DNA from 2 places in the Paenibacillus sp. PvR133 genome. Region 2 is predicted to be linked to the other one. Evidence: predicted binding sites of a transcription regulator. Region 2 holds the regulator's gene; the other holds the start of a gene.
The links. The regulator LexA, encoded in region 2, represses DNA repair genes until DNA is damaged. The targets are predictions, from matches to a motif close to CGAACATATGTTCG.
Positions count from the first base shown of each region.

Region 1: a site for LexA is predicted at 2,592-2,605, ahead of recA (recombinase RecA). Genes of this name have one in related genera too.

Region 1 is NZ_JAFIBS010000001.1:3,536,931-3,541,381, reverse strand. Features, by position in the region: gene rny (ribonuclease Y) at 1-141, opposite strand, end outside; gene JOE49_RS15745 (regulatory protein RecX) at 515-1,264, opposite strand; gene recA (recombinase RecA) at 1,461-2,522, opposite strand; gene JOE49_RS15735 (competence/damage-inducible protein A) at 2,765-4,033, opposite strand; gene pgsA (CDP-diacylglycerol--glycerol-3-phosphate 3-phosphatidyltransferase) at 4,129-4,451, opposite strand, start outside.
Region 2 is NZ_JAFIBS010000001.1:4,516,506-4,520,956, forward strand. Features, by position in the region: gene JOE49_RS19625 (1,2-dihydroxy-3-keto-5-methylthiopentene dioxygenase) at 1-102, shown strand, start outside; gene JOE49_RS19630 (HAD family hydrolase) at 202-996, opposite strand; gene JOE49_RS19635 (hypothetical protein) at 1,152-1,661, opposite strand; gene JOE49_RS19640 (DUF896 domain-containing protein) at 1,782-1,988, opposite strand; gene JOE49_RS19645 (LysM peptidoglycan-binding domain-containing protein) at 2,097-2,465, opposite strand; gene lexA (transcriptional repressor LexA) at 2,654-3,280, shown strand; gene JOE49_RS19655 (hypothetical protein) at 3,555-3,857, shown strand; gene JOE49_RS19660 (hypothetical protein) at 4,090-4,254, shown strand; gene JOE49_RS19665 (hypothetical protein) at 4,296-4,436, shown strand.

The sequences.
Region 1 (4,451 bases), 980 kb from region 2:
GTTCTCCACGATTTGCGCGGCAGCTTCTTCCGCACTGGAGATCTTAGCTTCTGCAATAGATTTGCGAATAAAATAACCAATCCCGAACCCAAAGAATAACGCGGCTACAGCAACGAGAACGAACCAGATCGCAGTCATCATACTGTTCACCTCCCCGTTGGTTCCTCCAAGGCATTCCTTGGGACTTTTTGCAATTGTCACATTTACTTTGATCGTCAAACTAAGACAACGACACAAGGTCGTTTCATTTCATATGCACATGCTTTCACATGTACAATTCCGCCTGGCATAGCGGCATCACTTGTTATTTGGCGATGAGAACTCACCGTGGATTCCGCTTTTTTGGAAGGAAAAAGGGCGTTCCACAAGTATCGTTTCATATATATTTTATTATTTGACAAATGGCATTGTCAAGGGAATGCAAACATTAGTAGACTACCATGCAGCTTTCCATGTAATAACTAGCTCATCCTATCCGTTCATACTAGCCAAAGGTTCAGCAGCCGTTTGGCAACTATTCCTCCCACTGCAACAACTCCTCGTCATCTGAAGCAGCGTCATGCTCGGTCGCAGTGAGATGATTGACTACCCGGCGTGTCATATCCCCCGAATATCCGCGTCTCATGAGAAAAGGGTAGGTTTTTCTTTTTTTCTCCATTATATCACCACGTACCTGATTCCATTTCTTACGTCCGACCGTCAAAGCGCTCTCCCACTCCTCATTATCGGTGATCTCACCTAGCGCTTCGCCAATAGAGGCTTTAGAGATGCCCTTCTGACGAAGTTCTTGCCTAACCCACATCTTCCCCTTACGTTGGCTTGTTATGCGCTGCCTTGCCCATTGACGGGCGTATAAATCATCATCTACGAGTTGTTCCCTATGCAGTCGGGCCATTACTTCGTCAATAACAGACTGATCCAGTTCTTTTTGCGCCAAACGCTGGGCAATTTCCTGACGTGTGCGAGGCTTTCGCCCCAAATAGCGTAGCGCAAGTACATAAGCCTGTTGCTTTTCATCTGCCAGAACGATATCTTCCAGTTCTTTTTTATCAAATGACGTTCCTTTGAACATATTGTACTTGATCATTACATCTTCTAATACAGACAGTGAATAAGGACCAAAATGTATGATATATCTTCCACGTTTGCGTCCCTGTCCCTGCTCTACCCTAGTAATCATCAATTCCTCATGATCCGGAAAAAGAGAAATCCCTTGTTGCTTATTTGCTTCCGAAGTGTATTCATCTTCATCGTCCAACTGCAATATACTTCCCTCACTTTGAAATTCACGAAAGCAGCCTTTGAACACCTGCTACGCAAAAGTTAGATTCCACTGACAAAGCAGACTCTAGTTGATGCAAAAATGCCCTGCACAACTGTGCAGGGCATCAGAATCATGCTATTCAAACGGACGGTGCCATAACCCTGGCCCCAGTTCACAAACCAGGATTCACCGAGCTTTATTCAAGCTCCAACAATTCCTGTTCTTCCTTCGCTTGCTGTGCCAACTCTTCTTCTGTAGGCGGAGCAACCGTCGTAATCAGATTGCTGGCCACCCGAATTTTTTGTTCGATCGTACTAGCAATATTCGGATTTTCCTTCAAAAATTGCTTAGCATTCTCACGTCCCTGACCAAGGCGCTCACCTTCGTAGGAATACCAGGCTCCGCTCTTGTCGACAATGTCATGCTCCGTACCGATATCGATCAGGCTACCTTCTTTGGAAATGCCCTCACCGTACATAATATCTACCTCAGCCTGACGGAAAGGAGGGGCAACTTTGTTCTTCACGACTTTAATACGTGTGCGGTTACCCACAATGTCGTTACCCATTTTCAAACTTTCAATACGACGAACATCCAAACGTACCGTAGAGTAAAACTTCAAGGCACGTCCACCTGGTGTTGTTTCAGGGTTACCGAACATAACACCTACTTTTTCACGTAGCTGGTTAATAAAAATAGCAATGGTTTTCGACTTATTAATGGCTCCAGAAAGCTTACGCAATGCCTGAGACATCAAACGTGCTTGAAGACCAACGTGGGAATCTCCCATTTCGCCTTCAATCTCTGCCTTGGGCACAAGTGCCGCTACGGAGTCAACAACTACAATGTCTACTGCTCCACTACGTACAAGAGCTTCGGCAATCTCAAGCGCCTGCTCTCCTGTATCTGGTTGCGATAGTAACAACTCATCAATATTGACACCCAGCTTGCTTGCATACGACGGATCAAGCGCATGCTCGGCGTCGATAAAGGCGGCTTGTCCGCCTGTTTTTTGCACCTCTGCGATAGCGTGAAGAGCTACTGTCGTTTTACCGGATGATTCCGGTCCGTATATTTCAATAACCCGGCCTCTTGGAAAGCCGCCCGTTCCTAACGCAATATCCAAAGCAATCGAACCACTGGGGATCGTTTCCACTTGCATGTGGGTAGACTCACCCAACTTCATAATGGAACCTTTACCAAATTGCTTTTCTATTTGACGGAGCGCCATATCCAGCGCAGCACGACGATCTGACAATAAACTCACATCCTTCATTGTTTGTACTTTAATAATACCTTGTTTTGACACGCTTGCCAAGCATTTTTTCGAACATACATTCGTTTTTTTTGTTCACACAGCTCTCTTCTACAATTACACCTGTCTCTTAAAACAAAAAAAGAACCGCTGGCAAAAGGCTTTGCAACGGTTCTTCCGATAAGATAATTATATCATGAATATCTATCTAAAACAACTCTACGACCCACACTGTACATAGATGTTTAAGAGAGTTTCTCGTTCTCTACCAGCCTGCGCCACAATCTGTACAGGATTGCTTTGACTGATCGCAGTCGGATTGTTTCACGGTTACCACTCATTCTCAGTTCATGTACTTCCGTTTCCTTGTCGCGTTCAGCAATGCCAATATACACCAAACCGACTGGCTTCCGTTCGGAATACCCAGGCCCGGCAACACCAGTAACTGAAAGTCCAAAATCGCTGTCCATGATCATTCTCGCCTGCTCTGCAAGCACAAGGGCTACTTCCTTACTCACTGCACCTGGCGCTTGATCCCCTTCCAAATAATCATAAGGCACGTTGAGTAATTTCATCTTCATTTCATTGGAATAGCACACGATGCCACCTTGAAACATAACAGCACTGCCAGGTATAGAAGTGATGTGTTCCATCAGCATTCCACCTGTACAGCTTTCTGCCGCACTCACAGTGAGCCCGCGTTTGGCCATTAGATCTACGATAACCTTCTCCAGCGTAACATCTTCACTTGCATACATATATTCCGAAAGACGCTGCTGAATTTCTACTTCCGTAGCCGTCAGCTTAATTAGTGCTTCACTTTCGCTGGCCGCCTTGGTGGATATACGGATCGTGACTTCCCCTTCCTTGGCATAAGGAGCAATCGTGGGGTCTGTCTGGGATTGGATCAGATCTAACAAATGGGTTTCAAGAGCTGACTCACCGATCCCTGCAAATTTTAGCATTTTTGAATAAATTGGCATTTCCTCACCGCTCAATGCCTGCTGAAGCAACCAAGGTTTCGCTTGGTTTGCAAACATGGGTTTGAGTTCCTTAGGCGGTCCAGGCAAAACTACATAAAATTTACCGTCCTGTGCAATTGCGTCGCCCACAGCTAGCCCTGTCTCATTTTCAAGCGGAGTAGCGCCTTCAATAGAAAGCGCCTGCCGGCGGTTATTCTCGGTCATTTCTACCCCACGGTTACGGAAAAACTGATCTAGCTTGTCCATTGCAAGACGATCTATGTGCAATTTTCGCCCCAATACAGACGCTATCGCATCTTTCGTCAAATCATCCTGAGTCGGTCCCAGACCACCGGAAAACAAAATAATATCCGCACGCTTCTGAGCAATTCTTATCGCTTCCTGAAGCCGATCTATGTTATCGCCAACTACAGTCTGAAAATATACATCGATTCCGATTGTAGCCAACTCCTGTGACAAATATTGAGCATTTGTATTCACTATTTGTCCGAGCAATAACTCTGTACCTACTGCAATTATTTCAGCTTTCATCAATTCTTCCTCCTGTACTGCGAATATTATGGGAATTATGTAAAGAAACAGCAATAAGTTTAGTCCCTATTGCTGTTTCCATAAAATTTATCCTGTTAAACTTTGGAGGAGCTCAGCAAGTGGATATTTTTCACAAAATAATCAATACCCGAATAAATGGTGATCAACACCGCTGCCCATATCGCTATTAAATCAAACGGGATACCAAGAAAAACAAACGGGAAATTATTAATGAGCAACGCTACAATAGCAACGATCTGGATGATCGTCTTCAATTTGCCCCAATTGCTTGCAGCAACCACAGAACCATCCAGTAAGGCAATCTGACGCAGACCCGTAACCGCAAACTCACGGCTAACAATCACAACGACAATCCACGAATCAATTTTCCCCATTTCTACCAAGGAAACCAAAATGG
Region 2 (4,451 bases):
ACTTTAATGGAGAATCAAAAGATCGTCGCAATCCGCTTGTTCATCGAAGAAAATGGCTGGATTGCCGAACCGTATGAAGATCCAACCTTCATTAAAGCATAATTACGAATTTATCCTTGTGTGAATAAAAAAACTCCCTCTGCTCTGTAACAATAGCGAAGGGAGTTTTCTTAATACTCGTTTCTAAAGACTATTGATTTCTTACTTTAACGATTGAATAATTCCGTCCAATTCAGACAGATGCTTGATTTGGAACTTCGGCTTGATCTCTGTGGTATTGGTTTTAGTGTTTCGGTTCACCCAGACCGAGTGTACACCTGCTGCCAACGCTCCTTGAATATCAGTCGTCAGTTTATCTCCTACCATTAAAGCATGTTCAGGCTCAATACCAAGAAGCCCCAAAGCATGCTGGAATATAGACGGATCAGGCTTGCCTCGACCAAATGAACCTGAAATGACAACATGATCAAAGAAAGGAGCTAATTGAGGAACTCCATCCAGTTTCTCCTGTTGTAGATCAGGGGAGCCATTTGTCAGCAATAACAGCTTGTAATGTCCCTTCAATTGTTCTAGAATCTCGAACGTTTCTTCATATACATGTGGACGCGCGCGTCTTTCCGAAGCAAATTGGGTAGCCAGCTTTTCCGCCAACTTCTCATTATCTATCCCTAGTTGCTGGAGTCCTCTGCGCCATGATTCCTTTCGATAAACAGGGGCCAACTGTTCCAATTGGCGGAATTCAGGTTGCTCACCTGCTGTAAAATTCGCCCACAATCCTTCAAACGGATTAATGCCGATCATTTGAGTAAAACTAAAGGTTTCATAGGATTCATACAAAGCGCGTGCTTCCTTACGTACGGCTTCCTCCAGAGTTTTTGGATCAACGCCTGCTTCACGGGAGCCTGTTTGACACGCTGCATCAAATGCCTCTTCTACACTACGTTCATCCCACAAAAGGGTATCATCAAGATCAAACATTACCGCCTGAATCGTCATCTGAATTATCCACTCTCTTTCCACAGTATATGTACGCCTATTTGCTTGATTAAGCATTTGAATCGTTATGTGTGCCCATATTAAGCAAGCGGCCGCAGCATGTTATATGAAATAACATCATACGGCCTTTGTTACAGAGCTACAGGCTAAATCAGTTATTTCTTGTCTACCTGTATCTGATTGGATAGCGCAAACTTCTCAAGTCGCTCTGCAATGGCATCCGTGTCATAGCGACCTAATGATTTTGTGAAAATAAAATTACCACCCTTACCTTTTCTTTCAACGGTTACGTAACCCTTTTCAATCTTGATGGCTTTCATGTCCCCTGCCGTCATTGGACGTTCTCTACCACCTTTCAGCATATAGAGAGTATCCTTTCCCACTTTCAAATAAGGACGACGGATGAAAAAGATAACAGCCAGCATCAAGTACAGGCCGAATACAAGCCAATCCATCCCTCGCATACCGGTCTTAGTCAAAAAGTAACTCATAAGCATGTACAATACAGAAAGACCAGCCAGCATAATTGGCACAGTAATGTTACGGCCACGGAAAATATCCATTGTAGAACCTGCGCCGCTAATGGTTTGAATGCCTTGCTTTTTGCGCGATTTATTTAAATGCGCTGTGTTTTTGCGTACTTTTCTTTCAAATGATCGGGCCATCTCTCAATTCCTTCCCAGATATATTACATTAAAACAATTGCCTCAAAGCTGATCTATATAGATACCATAAAAGGTACCTAAAACAAAAGGCAAATTGCAGGCTTGGGCACTTTAACAACATTAATGCTTCAGCCCGTCATTTCCTTTCGATGTATCATCGTCCACAAATTCAATCGTCTCAAGCTGCTGCCGAAAATTACGGCGAATGTTACCTAAATAAATTTCCCGAAGATTGGCGCGCTCTGTGGCTTCCTCTTCCGTCAAACCCTCGGATTTTGCTTTGCGCGCTAATTCATTAATGCGCTGTACCAAGCTGTCTATATCCAAATTGTGTCCCCTCCATAAAAGCAAAGATATAATACACTTTGACATGTAGAAAAGAGCTTGTCAAGGCTCCCGTATTACGCTCCCTGACAAGCTCTAATAGTCTATAGATCAGAAGTTAGGAAGCTTGAGTACCTGACCTGCCTGCACTCCCCGATCCTCCAAACCGTTAATCCGCACAATTCCTTCTATATATACCCGTGTATCCATTCGTTCCGGTTTATGATTTGCGGCAATCTCCCACAACGTATCCCCAGGTTGTACGGTCAGTTTAGTCACTTCTTCCTTGGAAGCTGAAGGTGCCGCGAAAACTGTAAGTACACCTGCCCCTGCAATCCAAGCAACAATCACTATAATAAGAAGCTTAAGTAAAAGAGTATTGGTAATAATCTGCATAAAACGTGCCCTACCCTCTTTTCGAGTCTCCTGTAAATTTTCTAAATTCATCGGAAAAATACTTTGATAAGTGCTATATTTCATCATTGGCTGTGTCCTCCAAACGTTTGTTCTTATGTTTTCACAATATAACACGAACATTTGTTTTGTTCAATAGAAAAGAGAACAAAAGTTCGCAATTATTTTCAGGGATTATTTAGAACTTATGTTTGTACGAACGGAGGTTCTATGCTATAATTTTCCCAAACGTTACTAAATGGGGTTGATACGGTATGTCTAAGATTTCGAGCCGCCAGCAGGCCATTCTTGAATTTATCCGCAATGAAGTGCGTCTAAAGGGATACCCCCCTTCTGTACGCGAAATAGGCGAGGCTGTAGGCTTAGCCTCCAGTTCTACGGTTCATGGTCATTTGGATCGTTTAGAGAAAAAAGGACTCATTCGCCGCGATCCTACAAAACCACGGGCTATTGAGTTACTCGGTCAAGACGAATCGGATAACAGCAACTTGATTAATTACTCCATTAGTCGTGTCCCCGTCGTCGGCAAAGTAACCGCTGGTCTTCCTATTACGGCGACAGAAAATATTGAAGATTACTTTCCTCTTCCCCAACACTTTGTTGGTGAGGATAAAATATTCATGTTATCTGTTGTAGGCGAAAGCATGATTGAAGCTGGTATTGCTAACGGAGACTATGTAATCGTACGTCAGCAGCAGACCGCTGATAATGGTGATATTGTTGTAGCTATGACAGATGAAGACGAAGCTACAGTTAAAACCTTCTACAAAGAAAAGGATCATATCCGGCTTCAACCTGAAAATCCAGCCTTTGAACCGCTTCGCCTGACACACGTCAGCATTTTGGGCAAGGTTGTAGGACTCTTCCGGGACTTCCACTGATTTCTCGTTCTTTCTTCCCCGTTATTCTTTCCACTAATACAAAACCGGCTGCCTAGGGCAAGCCGGTTTTGTATTGCTATTATGTATCTCACAACTATTTTTTCATTTCAGCAACCTATTCCTATTTTTTCGACTATAAAATCAGCCTCCCCATCTCAAATAATTTCCCACTGATCTTGTACAGCTATACTGTCATGGGTAAAACTAATAGATCTTTCTTTGATTTAGATAAATATGGTATATTAATTACTCATAGCTCTGTAGGAGGAATTAAATGAAAAAAATTATAATTTCAGCGTTTGTTGTGATATTTATCGCCATAAGCTGTGTAGTTCCAACAATGGATCATTTGTATGCAAAAGAGAACTCACACATAACAACCTACGACCGTATTCAGTACATACAAATACTTATCCATTTCAGGTATTTAGAAAAGCAACTCGAAGCTGTGAATTTCGAAAGAAATAATTATCCAGAAGACAGCCAAGAATATAAACAGCTCTCTGAACAACTGAATCATATTCTTGCTCAAGAGGTGTACTACGAGAAAAAACTTAACACTCTTAATAGTAAATAATTTTCATACTAACTGCCTATTATCTTTATCTACACTATTAGACTCATGCCGACCTGTAACATTCTCCTACAACGTAAAGTTGAAAAGGCGGAGACAGGTTCGCATGAGTTTTTTTATTAACCATTAGGAATATAGGTACTAGCTTCTTTTTGCTTTTAATAGATTTATGCTGATACATTACTATCACAATTGACATATGTATATAGCAGAACTAAGCAAAGGAGATATGCAGATGATCAGAAATAGAGTTAAAACGTATAAGCATCGCATCGGGAAAAACAGATATCTGGTCGTTAAAGTCTTTCAAGCCGCAGCTGCTAAAACAGGAAGCGGAAATGCACTAGCAACCAATGCCTTGAATATCAAAATTGCCAAGCGTAAGCATAAACGCCACTAAGATTTAACCGTACCTTCATTTCTTTGAAGGGAGGTGATAATATGAGCAGAAGACATTGCAGACGTGATTTGAGAAGAAGAAGATCAAACATCCGTTCCACTCAAAGAGCCATTGCGCGTGCAAGAGGTAACGCACTGGCTGTTAATCTGTTTAGCGTAAATGATAGACAACGCAGACGCTAATAATCGTTTTCAAGC